4 regions of the Streptomyces sp. NBC_01166 genome follow, and region 2 is predicted to be linked to each of the others. Evidence: riboswitches for the same ligand, from Rfam matches in the RefSeq annotation. Region 2 holds a riboswitch; each other region holds the start of a gene.
The links. Region 2 has a riboswitch for cobalamin ahead of cobN (cobaltochelatase subunit CobN). Riboswitches for the same ligand answer to the same signal wherever they lie in the genome.
Positions count from the first base shown of each region.

Region 1: linked by a shared signal. The riboswitch ahead of OG379_RS25840 (ribonucleoside-diphosphate reductase subunit alpha) and the one ahead of cobN (cobaltochelatase subunit CobN) in region 2 are both predicted to bind cobalamin.
Region 3: linked by a shared signal. The riboswitch ahead of metE (5-methyltetrahydropteroyltriglutamate--homocysteine S-methyltransferase) and the one ahead of cobN (cobaltochelatase subunit CobN) in region 2 are both predicted to bind cobalamin.
Region 4: linked by a shared signal. The riboswitch ahead of OG379_RS03250 (ABC transporter substrate-binding protein) and the one ahead of cobN (cobaltochelatase subunit CobN) in region 2 are both predicted to bind cobalamin.

Region 1 is NZ_CP108613.1:5,577,493-5,581,887, reverse strand. Features, by position in the region: gene mctP (monocarboxylate uptake permease MctP) at 1-875, shown strand, start outside; gene OG379_RS25845 (GNAT family N-acetyltransferase) at 1,023-1,523, shown strand; cobalamin riboswitch at 1,564-1,700, shown strand; gene OG379_RS25840 (ribonucleoside-diphosphate reductase subunit alpha) at 1,837-4,230, shown strand; gene OG379_RS25835 (ribonucleotide-diphosphate reductase subunit beta) at 4,230-4,395, shown strand, end outside.
Region 2 is NZ_CP108613.1:4,448,089-4,452,483, forward strand. Features, by position in the region: gene OG379_RS20390 (precorrin-8X methylmutase) at 1-341, opposite strand, end outside; gene cobG (precorrin-3B synthase) at 397-1,701, opposite strand; cobalamin riboswitch at 1,874-2,028, shown strand; gene cobN (cobaltochelatase subunit CobN) at 2,062-4,395, shown strand, end outside.
Region 3 is NZ_CP108613.1:7,957,388-7,961,782, forward strand. Features, by position in the region: gene metE (5-methyltetrahydropteroyltriglutamate--homocysteine S-methyltransferase) at 1-2,301, opposite strand, end outside; cobalamin riboswitch at 2,460-2,681, opposite strand; gene OG379_RS36005 (carbohydrate deacetylase) at 2,742-3,641, opposite strand; gene OG379_RS36010 (glycoside hydrolase family 43 protein) at 3,891-4,395, shown strand, end outside.
Region 4 is NZ_CP108613.1:648,130-652,524, forward strand. Features, by position in the region: gene OG379_RS03245 (FecCD family ABC transporter permease) at 1-742, opposite strand, end outside; gene OG379_RS03250 (ABC transporter substrate-binding protein) at 793-1,866, opposite strand; cobalamin riboswitch at 1,896-2,083, opposite strand; gene OG379_RS03255 (hypothetical protein) at 2,166-2,336, opposite strand; gene OG379_RS03260 (acyl-CoA dehydrogenase) at 2,333-4,183, opposite strand; gene OG379_RS03265 (carbohydrate kinase) at 4,230-4,395, opposite strand, start outside.

The DNA of each region.
Region 1 (4,395 bases), 1.1 Mb from region 2:
GCCAGTGGGGTTACGCCACCCTGGCCCTGGGCTCGGCGCTGGCGCTCTTCATGTACCCGCACTCGATCACGGCGACGCTCTCCAGCCGCAGCCGTGAGGTGATCCGGCGCAACACCACGATCCTGCCGCTGTACTCGCTGATGCTGGGTCTGCTGGCACTGCTCGGATTCATGGCGATCGCGGCCGGGATCAAGGTCGACAACGGCCAGCTCGCCATTCCGCAGCTCTTCGAGAACATGTTCCCGGACTGGTTCGCGGGTGTGGCCTTCGCCGCGATCGGCATCGGCGCCCTGGTGCCCGCCGCGATCATGTCCATCGCCGCGGCGAACCTCTTCACCCGCAACATCTACAAGGACTTCCTGAAGCCGGACGCGACCCCGGCCCAGGAGACCAAGGTGTCCAAGCTGGTCTCGCTGCTGGTCAAGGTCGGCGCGCTCGCCTTCGTCCTCACCATGGACAAGACGGTCGCGATCAACTTCCAGCTGCTGGGCGGCATCTGGATCCTCCAGACGATGCCGGCCCTGGTGGGCGGCCTCTTCACCCGGTGGTTCCACCGCTGGGCCCTGATCGCCGGCTGGGCGGTCGGCATGATCTACGGCACGGCGGCCGCGTACGGCGTCGCCAGCCCGACCCAGAAGCACTTCGGCGGATCCTCGAAGGAGATCCCGGGGCTCGGCGAGATCGGCTACATCGGTCTCACCGCGTTCGTGCTGAACGTCGTCGTCGTGCTCGTGCTGACCGTCGTCCTCAACGCGGTGAAGGCGCCGGCCGGTGTGGACGAGACCTCCCCGTCGGACTACACGGCGGACGCGGGCGACCCCGGCGTCAAGGTCGAGCTCCCGCCGGCCACGGTGGGTGCACCCGGCGGCCACTGATCCCACAGCGGTCGCTCCGAGGCACGAACGTCCGTCCCGGCAGGGTCTCCCTGCCGGGACGGAGTCGTGTCAGGGCCGGGCTCCCGGGGCCGTCGGCCTCCGAAACCGGGGCGCGCCGCACCCGGCGCCTGGGGCAGACTGCCGCCCATGGACGTATCGATCAGGCCGGCCCGGCACACCCAGTTCGAGGAGCTGGGCGAGATCACCGCGCAGGCGTATCTGGGCGACGGACTCCTGGACTTCGGCGCCGACGACCCGTACCTGGAGCAGCTCCGCGCGGTCGGGCGGCGGGCCGCCGAGGCCGAGGTGCTGGTCGCGCTGGACGCCGACGGCCGGTTGCTGGGCGGTGTCACCTACGTCGCGCCGGGCACCCCGTGGGCGGACATCGCCGGGGAGGACGAGGCCGAGTTCCGGATGCTGGCCGTCTCTCCGGAGGCCCGTGGGCGGGGCGCGGGCGAGGCGCTCGTACGGGCCTGTATCGAGCGGGCACGGGCCGCCGGAGGGCTCTCCGGGATCGTCCTGTCGACGCAGTCCGCCATGCTGGGCGCCCATCGGATCTACCGCCGCCTCGGCTTCGTACGGACTCCGGAGCGGGACTGGTACCCGCTGCCGGGCCTCGCGCTCCTGACATTCCGCCTGGAGCTCTGACCCTTCACGACACAAGATGTGGGGGCTTCTCCAATCGGGAGCCCCCACATGTATGCTCGACCTCGCTGTCGCCGCAGGGGAATCCGGTGAGAATCCGGAACTGTCCCGCAACGGTGTGATCGGTGTGCTTATCCGCATCCCGAAGTCCGAAGACCTGTCGACAGTGCGCCCGGCTCGACCGAACCGGGTGCCGATACGTCCGGGCCCCGCGGAGGGCCGGTGGACGCCGCGCGCCGTGCTGCCCTTCCCCGGGCGCCGCCGTGCCCGGCTGCCCCGCTCCCGCAGGCCCCGAGCCGAGCGAGGGATAGCCCCAGTGACCATCGCGCCAGCCGACCCGGTTTCAGTCACGGAATCCGAAGGCCGCACGACCGACGCGCCCGGGACCGCACTGCTGCGGACCCTGACCGGCCTCACCGCCGATCTGCCCGACACCGACCCCGGACGGGTGGCCGCCGCCGCACTGCGCGGCCGCAACGCCCGGTCGGACGAGGCCGAGCTGCGCTCGCTGGCCACCGAGGCCGCCGCCGGCCTGATCTCCGAGGACCCCGCCTACTCCCGGCTCGCCGCCCGGCTCCTCACCCGGGCCATCGCGGACGAGGCCGCCGGCCAGGGCGCTGTCTCCTTCTCCGCGTCGGTCGCCGTCGGACATCGCGAGGGCCTGATCGCGGACCGTACGGCCGAGTTCGTCACGCTGCACGCCGCCGCCCTCGACGCGCTCGTCGACCAGGCGCTCGCCGACGGCGCCGACGACCGCTTCGGCTACTTCGGGCTGCGGACTCTGCACAGCCGGTACCTGCTGCGCCACCCGCTCACCCGCGACGTCGTCGAGACCCCGCAGCACTTCATGCTGCGCGTCGCCGCCGGGCTCGCCGAGGACACCTCCGAGCGGGCTCTGGAGGAAGTGGCCGCGCTGTACGGCCTGATGAACCGGCTCGACTACCTGCCCTCCTCCCCCACCCTCTTCAACTCGGGTACCCGCCACCCGCAGATGTCGTCCTGCTACCTGCTGGACTCGCCGCTGGACGAGCTGGACTCGATCTACGACCGCTACCACCAGGTGGCGCGCCTCTCCAAGCACGCGGGCGGCATCGGGCTCTCCTACTCCCGTATCCGCGCCCGGGGTTCGCTCATCCGCGGCACGAACGGGCACTCCAACGGCATCGTGCCGTTCCTGAAGACGCTCGACGCCTCGGTCGCCGCGGTGAACCAGGGCGGCCGCCGCAAGGGTGCCGCAGCCGTCTACCTGGAGACGTGGCACGCGGACATCGAGGAGTTCCTGGAGCTGCGCGACAACACCGGCGAGGACCAGCGGCGTACGCACAACCTCAACCTGGCGCACTGGATCCCGGACGAGTTCATGCGCCGCGTCGACGCGGACACGGAGTGGTCGCTGTTCTCCCCGGCCGACGCCCCCGAGCTCGTGGACCTGTGGGGCGACGAGTTCGACGCCGCCTACCGCGCCGCCGAGGCAAAGGGGCTGGCCCGCAAGACCCTGCCGGCCCGGGAGCTGTACGGCAGGATGATGCGGACCCTCGCCCAGACCGGGCAGGGCTGGATGACGTTCAAGGACGCCTCCAACCGCACGGCGAACCAGACCGCCGAGCCGGGCCGCGTCGTGCACTCCTCGAACCTGTGCACGGAGATCCTCGAAGTCACCGACGACGGCGAGACGGCCGTCTGCAATCTGGGTTCGGTCAACCTGGGCGCGTTCGTCGCCGACGGCACCATCGACTGGGAGCGGCTGGACGCCACCGTCCGCACGGCGGTGACCTTCCTCGACCGCGTGGTGGACATCAACTTCTACCCGACCGAGCAGGCCGGCCGCTCCAACGCCCGCTGGCGCCCGGTGGGCCTGGGCGCGATGGGCCTCCAGGACGTCTTCTTCCAGCTGCGCCTCCCGTTCGACTCCCCCGAGGCCCGCGCGCTGTCCACGAAGATCTCCGAGCGGATCATGCTCGCCGCGTACGAGTCCTCCTGCGACCTCGCCGAGCGGTCGGGCCCGCTGCCCGCTTGGTCCGAGACCCGCGCGGCGCGCGGCGTACTGCACCCGGACCACTACGACACCGAGCTGAACTGGCCTGAGCGCTGGGACGCACTGCGCGCCCGGGTCGCGAAGACCGGCATGCGCAACTCGCTGCTGCTCGCCATCGCGCCGACGGCGACGATCGCCTCGATCGCCGGGGTGTACGAGTGCATCGAGCCGCAGGTCTCCAACCTCTTCAAGCGCGAGACGCTCAGCGGAGAGTTCCTCCAGGTCAACGCCTACCTGGTGGACGAGCTGAAGAGGCTCGGCGTCTGGGACGCGCGGACCCGTGAGGCGCTGCGCGAGGCGAGCGGCTCCGTGCAGGGCTTCGCCTGGATCCCCGAGGACGTGCGGGCGCTGTACCGCACGGCGTGGGAGATCCCGCAGCGCGGCCTGATCGACATGGCGGCCGCCCGTACGCCGTTCCTCGACCAGAGCCAGTCGCTCAACCTCTTCCTGGAGACGCCGACGATCGGCAAGCTCTCCTCGATGTACGCGTACGCCTGGAAGCAGGGGCTGAAGACGACGTACTACCTGCGGTCGCGCCCGGCGACCCGGATCGCCCGCGCGGCGTCCGGCAAGGCCGCCACCGCCACCGTTCCCGTACAGCAGGCGACGGCTCCCGACGCGGACGCGATCGCCTGCTCCCTCGAAAACCCCGAGTCCTGCGAGGCCTGCCAGTAATGACCACGTCCGAGAACAAGAACCTGCTCGACCCGGGCTTCGAACTGACCCTGCGTCCCATGCGCTACCCGGACTTCTACGAGCGCTACCGGGACGCGATCAAGAACACCTGGACGGTGGAGGAGGTCGACCTGCACTCCGACATCGCCGACCTCGCCAAGCTCT
Region 2 (4,395 bases):
CGCGTGGTGCCGAGCTTCGCCGCCAGCTCGGGGACGGCGGGGTCGGACAGGGTGCAGATCACGTCGTTGTCCGCGGGCAGGCGCTTGCGCGTCACACCGCTGGCGACCATGGCCACGTCGCACAGGATCGGTGCGCCGGACCGCAGGGCCGCACGGGCGTCCGCCACCGCGTTCGGTGAGAAGGCGATGTCGCGTACGAGGTCGACCATGCCGCAGGCGTGGATCATCCGGACGGCGACCTGGCTCACATCGGCGGGCAGCCCTGCCAGATCCGCCTCCGCGCGGATGGTGGCGAAGGACTGGCGGTAGATCGCCGGTCCGTCCTTCTCGTACTGATGCACAGTGCTGTCGCTTTCTTCATCGAACAGGTCGAACAGGGGTGGTGGTGCGTCGTGGTCAGGTGTGCGTGCCCCGGGCCGCCGCCACGGCGTCGGCGAGCGCGGCCGGGTCGTCCCGGACCGTTGCCGCCTCGGTGGCCCGGCCCTCCCGCACATGGGAGATCCGGTGTCCGCCGGGGGTGGCGACCACGTCGATCCACTCCCCCCGCGGATGGCCGCAGCGGCGTTCGCACCCGGACCAGTACACAGGGAGCCGTCCGGCCGGTCCGACGGCGGCCCCCGCATCGGCCCGTACGTCGGCCAGCGACTTCGCACAGCCGGGCCGCCCGATGCAGGCCCCGACACCGGCCCACGGGGAGCCGGGTCCGGTGATCAGACCGGCCTCGGAGAGGCCCTCCAGCAGGCTGTCGGCGCGGTCGGGTCCGATGCCGGTGAGGACGACCCCGCGCCACGGGGTGAGGCGCAGTTCACCGGCGCTCGACAGCAGCCGCCACTGGGTGAGGTCCAGCCGCCCCAGCGGTACGCCGACGGAGAACGCGGCCTCGGCACGGTCGCCCGGGACGGGGCCCGGGGCCGGGGGCAGGGCTTCGAGGGGGCGGGGGTGGGCCGTCCCCGTGGTGACGGCGATGCCGGCCTGCCGGAGCCGTCGTACGACCTCGGCGGGCAGAGCGGCGGCCGTGTCGTCCGGCAGGTCCCTGACCCGCCAGGCGCCGCTGTCACGGGCGGAGTCGAGGAAGGCCTCGGCCGCGGTCAGCGCGGCCGGGGGGCCGTCGGCGGAGGGGACGCGGAGGACGGCGTCACCGTCCCCGACGCGCAGGAGCGCGCAGCCGTCGTCGTGGCCCCGCAGGGTCAGGTCGGCGCCGAGAGCGTCGACGTCGCCACGGCCGTCGTCGAGCGCGAACAGGAAACGTCCGGAAAGCGCAGTCGTGTTGTCGCTTCCGCACAGAAGGCGGTCCAGTTCGGTCAGCCAAGGGCGTACGTCGGTGGACCCGAGGCCGTCGAGCCCGGAGAGCGGGGAGGCGACCACGTTGCGTACACGCTCGTGGCGTTCGGAGGGCAGCAGTCCGGCCGTGTCCAGCAGCCCGGCCAGCTCCGCGCCGCAGTCCGGGGTGAGCCCGCGCAGCTGGACGTTTCCGCGTGAGGTGAGATGCAGCTCACCGTCGCCGAAGCGCTCGGCGGCCTGCCCCAGCGCCTCCGCCTGGCGGGGTGTCAGCACCCCGCCGGGTATCCGGATCCGCGCCAGCGCACCGTCGTCCGCCCGGTGCAGACGCAGCGCGCCGGGGCAGGCGTCGCCGCTGCTCCGGGCGCAGGCATCGCCCGGAGACGAGGTCGTCAGGGGGGAGGCGGACATGGCGGCGAGCATACCGACCGTGACCGTGGCGCACCCCTACGGTCACTGTGACCTACGGGACACCCGCCGGGGCGCCGGTCCGTGAGGTGCGGGACACCCGCCGGGGCGCCGGTCCGTGAGGTGCGGGACACCCGCTGCCGCCGGTCAGGGCGGGGGCCGTCTGGTCAGGACCCCCCACCTGCCGCCTACTATGCCTAACGGCGGTCCGTTCGGCCCGCCATCGCCAGACGGCGACACGGAGGAAGCCCGGTGAGATTCCGGCGCGGTCCCGCCACTGTGAGCCCGGCCCTTCGAAGGCCGTGCGAGTCAGGAACTCCTGCCGTCCGACACACTGCCCGGGGCGTGGACACCCCGAGGAAGGGCTGACGCCGCATGATCCTGCTCCTGTCGACGTCCGACACCGACCTGCTGAGCGCCCGCGCTTCCCAGGGTCCGGTCAGCTACCGCTACGCGAACCCTTCCCGGCTCCCTCTCGAGGACCTTCCTCAGCTCCTGGACGGCACCGACCTCGTCGTCGTACGCCTCCTCGGCGGTGTCCGGGCCTGGCAGGACGGTCTCGACCAGGTGCTCGCCACCGGCCGGCCCGTCGTCGTGCTGACCGGTGAACAGGCCCCCGACGCACAGCTGATGGCCGCCTCCACCGTGCCGATCGGCATCGCCGCCGAGGCGCACGCCTACCTCGCGCACGGCGGCCCCGCCAACCTGGAGCAGCTGGCCCGCTTCCTCTCCGACACCGTGCTGCTCACCGGTCACGGCTTCGAGCCGCCCGCCCCGGCCCCCGCGTGGGGCCCGCTGGAGCGGACCGCCCGGGACGTCACCGGCCCGACCGTCGCGGTGCTCTACTACCGCGCCCACCACATGAGCGGGAACACCGCGTTCATCGAGGCGCTCTGCACCGCCGTTGAGGACGCCGGCGCCCGCCCGCTCCCGCTGTACGTCGCCTCGCTGCGTACGCCGGAGCCCGAACTCATCGACGAACTCCGCGCCGTCGACGCCATCGTGACCACGGTCCTCGCGGCGGGCGGCACCAAGCCGGCCACCGCTTCGGCGGGCGGCGACGACGAGTCCTGGGACGCGGGCGCCCTCACCGGCCTCGACGTACCCGTCCTCCAGGCGCTCTGCCTCACCAGCCCGCGTGCGGCCTGGGAGGAGAACGACGAGGGCGTCTCCCCGCTGGACGCCGCGACCCAGATCGCCGTCCCCGAGTTCGACGGCCGCCTGATCACCGTGCCGTTCTCCTTCAAGGAGATCGACGAGGACGGTCTGCCCGCCTACGTCGCCGATCCCGAGCGGGCCGCCCGCGTCGCCGGGATCGCCGTACGTCACGCCCGGCTCCGCCACATACCGGCCGCCGAGAAGCGGATCGCGCTCGTCCTGTCCGCGTACCCGACGAAGCACTCCCGCATCGGTAACGCCGTCGGCCTCGACACCCCGGCGAGCGCCGTGGCGCTGCTGCGCCGACTGCGCGCCGAAGGTTATGACTTCGGCCCGGAGGAGGAGATCCCGGGCCTGGTCTCGGGCGACGGCGACGAGCTGATCTACGCGCTCATCGAGGCCGGCGGCCACGACCAGGAGTGGCTCACCGAGGAGCAGCTGGCCCGCAACCCCGTGCGGATCCCCGCCGCCGACTACCGCCGCTGGTTCGCCACGCTTCCCGCCGAGCTGCGCGAGTCGGTCGAGCAGCACTGGGGTCCGGCGCCCGGCGAGATGTTCCTCGACCGGTCCCGCAACCCCGAGGGCGACATCGTGCTCGCGGCCCTGCGCCGCGGCAATCTGCTGATCCTCATCCAGCCGCCCCGCGGCTTCGGTGAGAACCCGATCGCGATCTACCACGACCCCGATCTGCCGCCGTCGCACCACTACCTGGCCGCGTACCGCTGGATCGCCGCCTCCGCCGACGACAACGGCTTCGGCGCCGACGCGATGATCCACCTCGGCAAGCACGGCAACCTTGAATGGCTGCCCGGCAAGAACGCCGGCCTCTCCGCCGCCTGCGGCCCCGACGCCGCGCTGGGCGATCTTCCGCTGGTGTACCCGTTCCTGGTCAACGACCCCGGCGAGGGCACCCAGGCCAAGCGCCGTGTGCACGCCACCCTCGTCGACCACCTCGTGCCGCCGATGGCCCGCGCCGACAGCTACGGCGACATCGCCCGTCTCGAACAGCTCCTGGACGAGCACGCCCAGATCGCCGCGATGGACCCGGCCAAGCTCCCGGCCGTCCGCGCCCAGATCTGGACCCTCATCCAGGCCGCGAAGCTCGACCACGACCTGGGCCTGGAGGACCGGCCCGAGGACGAGGGCTTCGACGAGTTCATCATGCATCTCGACGGCTGGCTCTGTGAGATCAAGGACGTGCAGATCCGCGACGGCCTGCACGTCCTGGGCGCCGCTCCGGCCGGCAAGGACCGCGTCAACCTGGTCCTCGCCGTCCTGCGCGCCCGCCAGATCTGGGGCGGTACGGCCTCGCTGCCCGGCCTGCGCGAGGCGCTCGGCCTGGACGAGTCGGCGGCCACCCGCACGGCCGCCGACGAGACCGAGGAGCAGGCCCGGGCGCTCGTCCAGGCGATGGACGACGCGGACTGGGACCCGGCCGCCGTCGCCGGTGTGGCCGCCGGACACCCGCAGGCCGTCGCTGACATCCTCGACTTCGCCGCCCGGGAGGTCGTGCCCCGCCTCGCCGCGACGACCGACGAGCTCGACCACGCG
Region 3 (4,395 bases), 3.5 Mb from region 2:
GCCCCGCACGGTGCGGGCCGCGGTCACGAGGTTCTCCAGCGACGCTCGGGTCTCCGGCCAGCCACGGGTCTTGAGCCCGCAGTCCGGGTTGACCCACAGCCGCCCGGCGGGGATCGCCTTCAGGCCGGTGCGCAGCAGCTCGGCGGCCTCCTCCGCGCTCGGCACGCGGGGCGAGTGGATGTCGTACACGCCGGGTCCCGCCTCCCGCGGATATCCGTGCTCCGCCAGCTCGTGGGCGACCTGCATGTGGGAGCGGGCCGCCTCCAGGCTGATCACGTCGGCGTCGAGGTCGTCGATGGCCCGGACGATGTCACCGAACTCGGCGTAGCACATGTGGGTGTGGATCTGTGTGTCCGCCCGCACCCCGCTGGTGGTGAGCCGGAACGCCTCGGTCGCCCAGTCGAGGTAGGCCTGGCGGTCGGCGGCGCGCAGCGGCAGCGTCTCGCGCAGTGCGGGTTCGTCCACCTGGATGACGGAAGTCCCCGCGGACTCCAGGTCGTTCACCTCGTCACGCAGGGCGAGGGCGACTTGCCGGGCGGTGTCACCGAGGGGCTGGTCGTCGCGGACGAAGGACCAGGCGAGCATCGTGACCGGCCCGGTGAGCATGCCCTTGACCGGACGGCCGGTGAGGGACTGGGCGTACGTCGTCCATCCCACCGTCATCGGCCCGGGGCGGGAGATGTCCCCGGCCAGGACCGGCGGACGGACATAGCGGGTGCCGTAGGACTGGACCCAGCCGTGCTGGGTCGCGAGGTAGCCGGTCAACTGCTCCGCGAAGTACTGCACCATGTCGTTGCGTTCGGCCTCACCGTGCACCAGCACGTCCAGGCCGGTCTCCTCCTGGAAGGAGATCACCTCCTGGATCTCCGCCTTGATGCGCTCCTCGTACGCGGCCGCGTCGATGCGGCCCGACCGCAGAGCGGCGCGGGCGGTGCGCAGTTCGGCGGTCTGCGGGAACGAACCGATGGTGGTCGTCGGCAGCAGGGGCAGGCCGAGGTGCGCGCGCTGCACCGCCGCCCGTTCCGCGTACGGCTGGGAGCGGTGGGCATCGGCGTCGGTCACCGCGGCGGTCCGGGCGCGGACGGCCGGGTCCCGGGTGACGGGGGAGTGGGCGCGGGAGGCCAGGTCGGCCCGGTTCGCGGCGAGTTCGGCCGCGATCGCTCCGGTGCCCCGGTCCAGGCCCCTGGCGAGGGTGACGACCTCGGCGGTCTTCTGCCGGGCGAAGGCCAGCCAGCGCAGGACCTGAGGCTCGATGTCCCGTTCGGCTGACGTGTCGAGAGGGACGTGCAGCAGCGAGCAGGAGGACGCCACGTCGATCCGTCCGGCGAGCCCGAGCAGGGTTCCCAGGACGGAGAGCGACTTCTCGAGGTCGTTGATCCAGATGTTGCGCCCGTTGACGACCCCGGCGACCAGGCGCTTGCCGGGGAGCCCGCCGACGGCGGCCAGGGCGTCCAGATTCGCGGCTGCTGCCTCCGTGAAGTCCAGCGCCAGCCCTTCCACCGGGGCCTTGGCCAGAACGGGAAGGGACTCGCCGAGCAGGCCGAAATAGGAGGCCACGAGCAGCTTGGGCCGGTCGGTGAGCGTTCCGAGCCGGTGGTAGGCGTGCTCGGCGGCCTCCAGCTCGGCCCGGCCGCGGTCCTGGACGAGTGCGGGCTCGTCGAGCTGTACCCACTCGGCCCCGGCCGCCCTGAGGTCGGCGAGTACCTCGGCGTACACCGGCAGCAGACGGTCCAGGAGTGTGAGCGGGTCGAAGTCCGCGGCCACACCGGGGGCGGGCTTGGCGAGGAGCAGGTAGGTCAGCGGACCGACCAGGACCGGCCGGGCGGCCAGCCCCAGGGCGACGGCCTCCTCGAGCTCGGCGACCTGCTTGGCGGAGTCCGCGGTGAAGTCGGTGTCAGGGCCCAGCTCCGGGACCAGATAGTGGTAGTTGGTGTCGAACCACTTGGTCATCTCCAACGGGGCGACGTCCTGCGTGCCGCGAGCCATCGCGAAGTAGCCGTCGAGTGCGTCGGCGGCGACCGCCTCCCGGTGGCGGCCGGGGACCGCTCCGACCATCACGGTGGTGTCCAGCACATGGTCGTAGTACGAGAAGTCGCCGGTCGGGACCTCGTCGATGCCGGCATCGCTGAGCTGCTGCCAGTTGGCACGGCGGAGTTCGGCGGCGGTGGTACGGAGGGCGTCGGCGGTGACCCGGCCCTTCCAGTAGCCCTCGACGGCCTTCTTGAGTTCCCGGTTCTGTCCCTGCCGGGGGTAGCCGTACACAGTGGACCGCGCTGCCGCGGTCGCGTGTTCGTCGGTCACGGAGATCTCCTTCGCGAGATGAATCCCTGAGATCCCGGGGACGGGACGAGGGCGCGAAGGGGCGACGTAACGGACGGGACCGTGTCGACCGACGCGGTGATCCGACCGGTATGTACGCCGACCCGCCCTCGAGGTCACCGGGATGTCCGCGCGCGTTCGTTCGCGCGCGGGCAGATGGCAGGTCTTCGGACTCGCGGGCACGTCCTGCGTGAGGACACCTAATGGCCGTCGCTTCCCAGGTCCGGTACGTCGGACCCAGTGCGTATGACGGCGGTCGTTCCCGCTCACCGCTGCGGGGCAGTCCCGGAATTCCACCGGGTTCCCTCTTGCGACGCGCCCCGCCTGGCGGACGGGGGCGAACCAGCTGCACCCACCAGCCTACGGGGCCGTACGAGGACGCGGTGCGCCAGGTCCAGGATGCGGATGGTGCCGGCGCCGGCTCAGACAGGACCCGTGTTCCTGGCCCATACGCGCTGAACGGCCCGGTAGTCGATCAGCGTGACGCCCTCCCGGGCCACCGCTTCCCGGGCCTCCGGCGACGTGAGGAACTCGTGGTCCGTACGCCGCACATGGTGGTCGCCGTCGGTGCTCCGTGACTCCTGGCCGGCGAGACCGGGATGGACCGCCCATTCGCTGAGTCCGGCCGGCAGGTCGTGGAGCAGCCGGCCGTAACGGGCCGCCTTGTCCTCGACCGGGAGGGAGAAGCTGTCGAGGAAGTCATGGTCGATCACGGGCAGTCCTCTTCGCCGCATGGCCCGCAGCCCCGGCTCCAGCCAGACGCGGACGGCGAGGCCGTACTCCGCGGCCAGCCCCACGGTCAGGTCGAGGATGTCGTCGCGGCCTCCGTCGGCCAGGCAGTGAAAATCCAGGTGGGTGGGCATGAGGCCCGCATCGGCGACGGCGTCGATCTGCGCGCGGAACTCGGTCTCGACCTCGTCGGGCCGGACGCGGCCGAGCAGGGCGGACCGCCCTGCGGTCGTCGGCTCGAAGAAATTGCCCGCCGGGTCGAGCAGGGAGGGAACCCTCTCCCTGGCCGTCAGGGGGCCCCAAGGACGGTCGGGCGTCTCGCACACCATGGTGAGGTGGAGCCCGAACGGAATCCCCGGCCTTCGCCGGAGCAGCCGCATCGCGTCCGGGGCCGCCGGACACACGGTCATGAGGCTGCATGAGCCGGCGATCCCCTCCTCGATCGACTCGATCACCCCCGCGTTGACCGCGGGGCACATGCCGAAGTCGTCGCAGTTGACGATCAGCAGGCGGGCATCGGCCGGGAACCCGAGAAGCCGGTTCCACCGCGCCGGCGACGTCATGATCGCGGGTTCGACGCCTTCTTCATCCATGCCCGCAGTCTGTTCCCCGTCCTGAGGTTGTGCACACGGATTTCGTCGAAGCGCTTCGACTGAATCTCTCGGGGAGTCGCGGAATGTGTCCGAGGCTTGCTCCGTGGAACTCCGTTCCCTCGAACTTCTCGCATGTGAACCCGAGTCCTGACGGGTCTATTGACACGCCTACGCCGGGCTGCCATCTTCGAAGCGTTTCGACGATCATGGCCTTGGGACGCCGTCCTGGCCCGAGCCTGAGGACAGCCCGTGGTGCTCTTCGACAATCCCGTGATACCCGGCTTCAGCCCGGATCCGAGCATCTGCCGCGTGGGCGAGGACTACTACGTGGCGACGTCCAGCTTCGAGTACGTACCCGGGGTACCGCTGTGGCACAGCCGGGACCTGGTGCACTGGCGGCTGATCGGACACGCCCTGGACCGCCCGTCGCAGCTGGCCCTCCCCGACACGGCTCCGTCGTCGTGCGGGGTCTACGCCCCCACGCTGCGGCACCACGACGGCCGCTTCTGGATGATCACGACCGTGGTCGCCGGTGCGGGCAACGTCCTGGTGACCGCCGAGGACCCCGCAGGTCCGTGGTCGGACCCCGTGCGGGTCGGCATACCCGGCATCGATCCCGATCTGGCCTGGGACGACGAGGGGGGCTGCTGGTGCGTGTACTCCGACGGCGGGATCCGGGGGGTGCGTATCGACCCGGAGACGGGCGAACTGCTCGGCGAGCCGGTGGAGATGTGGTCGGGGAGCGGGCTCCAGT
Region 4 (4,395 bases), 3.8 Mb from region 2:
TCCGGGTGCGCCCCACGTGCACCCCGAGGGCGGCCGCGGCGTCCTGGCCGAAGGCGAAGGCGTCGAGCGTACGAGCGTGGCCGAGGCAGATCAGCAGCGTCACGGCCAGCACGGCCGAGCACATCCATACATCGCTCCAGCCCACCCCGCTCAGCGAGCCGAGCAGCCAGAAGAGCACGCCCCGGGTCTGCTCGGCGTCGGCGGCGGTCATCACGACGAAGGACGTGAGCGCGGAGAAGAGCTGCATGGCCGCGACCCCGGAGAGGACGACCCGGTCGGTGGATCCGCCGAGGGTGTGGCTGAGCAGCAGGACGAGGGCGAACGAGCACAGCGCCCCGACGAACGCGCCGCCGGAGACCGACACCGCTCCGCCGCCGACACCCAGGACGACGACCACGACCGCCCCGGTGGACGCCCCGGAGGAGACGCCGAGGACGAAGGGGTCCGCGAGCGGGTTGCGCAGCAGCGACTGCATCACGGTGCCGCACACCGCGAGCCCGGCCCCGCACACCGCGGCGAGCAGGGTGCGGGGCATGCGCAGGTTCCAGATGATGCCGTCCCGGATCGGGGTCAGCCGCCCGCCTCCCAGGCCGAGGTGCGAGGCCACCGCGGACCAGACGTCCGGGACGGAGATACGGGCGGGTCCGATCGTGACGGCGACCGCGACGGACAGGAGCAGCAGGGCGACCCCCGCGCTCCACAGGACGCCGTCGCGCAGGATCCGGGCTCCGGGGGCGGTCAGCGCCGCGGACGGCTGCTCCGCCCGTACGTCCGGGGCGCGTTCGGTCCTCGTCACCCCGCGAGCCCGAACGAGCGCAGCCCCGCCGCGACGCGCTCCACGCCCTCCACGGTCCGGATGGTCGGGTTCATCGCCTGGCCGCTCAGCAGGACGTACCGCTTGTGCCGGACGGCGTCCATGTTCTTCGTGGCGGGGTTGGACTCCAGGAACTCGATCTTCTTCGCTGCGCTCTCGGCCGTCTGCGACTTCCGGGTCAGGTCCCCTATGACCAGCACGTCGGGGTTCCGGTCGGCGACGGTCTCCCAGTTGATCTGAGGCCATTCCTCGTGGGTGTCGTCGAAGACGTTCTTCGCGCCGAGCTCCTCGGTGATGATGCCGGGGGCGCCGCAGCACCCGGCCAGGTACGGGGCCTCGGAGTTGGCGAACCAGTAGAGCATCGTGGTGCCGGACGCGTCGATGTCCGCGGTCGCCCTGTCGACGCGGCCGCGGAGGCTCTTCACCAGCTTCTCGCCCCGCTCCGGGACGCCGAACACCTTGGCCAGGTCGCGTACTTCGCCGTAGACGCGGTCCATGGTCAGGGGCTCGGAGCGGGAGCCGTCACTGCTGCCGGTGTTGTCCTTGCCCGCGCAGTCGGAGGGTGCGAGGTACGTGGGTACGCCGAGCTCCTCGAACTGGTCGCGGGACGCCACCCCGCCCTTGCCGAGGGTGGATTCGAACGAGGCGCTGACGAAGTCGGGTTCCTCGGCGAGGACCTTCTCGGAGGAGGGCTGGTTCTCGGCGAGGCGCTTCACCGTGGATTCGTCCTTCTCCAGACCTTTCATCACCGGGTCCGTCCAGGTCGCGGTGGCGGCCAGCCTGTCGGCGAGACCCAGGGAGAGCAGGATCTCCGTCGATCCCTGGTTGAGGGAGACGGCGTGACGCGGTGCCGCCTCGACGGTCACCGTACGGCCGCAGTTCTTGAGCGTCACGGGGAAGCCGTCGCCTGCGGCGTCCCGTGCTGCGCCGTCGGGAGTGCTCCCATCTCCGCCGCAGGCCGTCAGAAGGACAAGTCCCGCGATGAGAAGGGCTGTTCGGCGTACGGTGCTGGCTATGAGCGGCACGGAGACCTCGGCGTTCTCTGGGCTCATGCGCGGAGCCCGTACGGAGTTCCGCTCCCGGTGCGGAAGCGGTTGCCAGCAGGTCTTCGGACTCGGGTTCGTCCGGACAGGGCGCCTTCCCGGTGCACCCGAGGGTGTCCCAGTGGCTGTGGCCCCGCCCGTCCCCCTCACCGCTGCGCGTCAGCTCCGGATTCGCACCGGATTCCCTGACTCCACGTGGAGTGTGACTGGCGTCTGCAAGCTATCACGCGGCGCGGGGCGGCCTCGCGGGCCGTGGCCGGTACGGCGGGGGGCTTCTCCCTCTCCGTACCGGCCGGCCGTCAGGCGGGTCAGCCCTTGGGGCGAACCGATTCGCCGCCGTCGGCCTGCGGCTTCCCGCCGCGGCGGGCAAGCACGGACGTCGTGCCCCAGTAGGCGAGCAGGACGGCGCGCAGTCCCAGGATCTCCAGGTGCTCGCCCAGGCGGCAGCAGACAGCCCGCCCCCTGCCTCCGGCGCTCATCGGGCGTCCGCCGGGCGGGTGTTCCACGGGCCCCCGGGATCGTCGTACGCGTCCGCATAGCCGGGCCCGGCGATCGGCCAGTCGGCGAGCAGTTCCTCGGGCAGCGCGAAGGAGTCGGCCAGCTCCGGGGCGTGCGCGGCGACGGCCGTGAGGAGCTCCTCGACGGCCTCGGGCAGGGCGTCCACCTGAGCGGTGCTCAGGAGGCCGGCGGCCAGCAGGTCGCCGCTGTTGCGGGACACCCATTCGAGGGCGAACAGCCGCTCCAGCTCCCCGAGCCGGTCCTTGGCCGCCCCCTCGGGCAACGTCGCGCGGGCCTCGGCGTAGGCCTCGGCGGCCTGCCGGTACGCGTAGGCCTCGACCCCGCGCAGGGCGGGACCCGAGGCCGCGTTCCACCGGCCGAGGGTGTCCGCGTCGGGGGCCCGCAGCGCACGGACCCTGGCCCGGGCGAACCAGATGTCCTGGACCGAGGCGAGGAGCCGGCCCAGGAAGTACGGGTCGGCGAGGTCCCCGGGGTGCGGGGCCCGGTCCGGGGCGTCGTCACCGCCGGGGTCGGCGGCGAAGAGCATGTCGGCCGCCGCCTTGGCGTACAGGGCGATGTTGTCGCCCTCCGCGGTGATGGCCCCCTCCACGCCCGTGACGAGTTCGGTCATGCCGTTGTTCTCCAGCAGCGCCTGCGCGCCGCAGCGTTCACGGCTCTCGACGATGACATCGCGGGCCCGCCAGGTGATCCACGCCTTGGCGACATCGACCAGTCGCACCGCGTCCGTCCGGGCGCGCTCGTCCGTACAGGCTTCCCAGCGTTCCTGCGCCCTGCGGTACAGCAGGCTCATGGCGAAGACCATGGCCATGGCCGAGGCGAGCGGACCGTGGTGCGTCCGGTGGGCGTTCACCGGCACCGGTGGGGCGCCCCGTGAGCCGGAGATCATCCGGTGGCCGCCGTAGCGTACGGCGACCGCCAGGGTCGCGCGGGCCGAGCCCGCCGCGCAGGCGCTCATGGAGATCCGGCCGGGGGTGACCCGCCCGATGGAGGTGAGGAAGCGCCGCCGCCTGTCCCCCGGCTCCGTTCTGAACTCCTCTGGCGCGTCGCCCTCCCCGGCCGGTCCCAGCAGGGCGTCCCGTGGCACGAAGAGCCGGTCGAACGAGGTCAGGCAGTGGTCCACCGGGCTGCCCATCCGGGCCGGGAGCCGCCGCACCCGGATACCGGGCAGCGCCTGCGCGTCGTCGGTGAGCGGCACGAGGAAGAGGCGTACCCCGTGGTCGGAGCCGTCGGCCACCAGACGGGCGGCGACCAGGCCGGACTTCGCTCCGCCCGCCGGGCTGGTGTTGGGCATGAACTTCTGCGCGCCCGGGTTCGGGGTGTGCAGGACGAAGCCGTCCCGCTCACGGTCGTAGGTGGCGGTGGTCTCCATGGCCGCGGCGTTGTTGCCGTGTGCCACTTCCGTGCAGAGGAAGGTGCCGATGCGCCGCATCGACAGATAGTCCGACAGGTCGCGGCGGCCGGCGCAGTCGTGGTCGAGGAGGCTGCCGAGGAAGAGGTTGTAGTGGATGCCCGCCACGGTGGTCAGCGCGGGGTCCACCGGGCCGAGCCAGGCGTGCAGGGCGGCCAGCGCGCGGGGATCGGCGGCGAGGCGCGCTCCGCTGTCGAGGGAGAGGTTGAGGATCCGCAACCGGTCGTAGGCGAGGTCCAGTCGCTCTTCTGGCGTTCCGCCGACGGGGCGGCGGAACGGTTCTGTGCTGATCAGCCGCTGCCAGAATCCGTGCTCTCGGCGGAATTCCGGACCGAGGATGACGCCGGTCAGCAGTTCGGTGGTGGACGGTGGGGCGGTGTCGGTAAGGGTCACGGTCATAACGAAATCAACGACCGTGGTGCGGGCGAGGACACCGCTGGACGGTCTACGGCTCCGGGACCGGCACGCCGGTAAGGGCCGCTGCCAGCTCCTCCTGGTCGGGAGGCAGGGCGCCCGCCCGTCCGACGGTCACGGCGGCCGATGCCACGGCGTGGCGCAGCACGTCGCCCAGGACTGCGGCGTCCAGCGGGCGCAGCCGAGCGCGGGCCTGC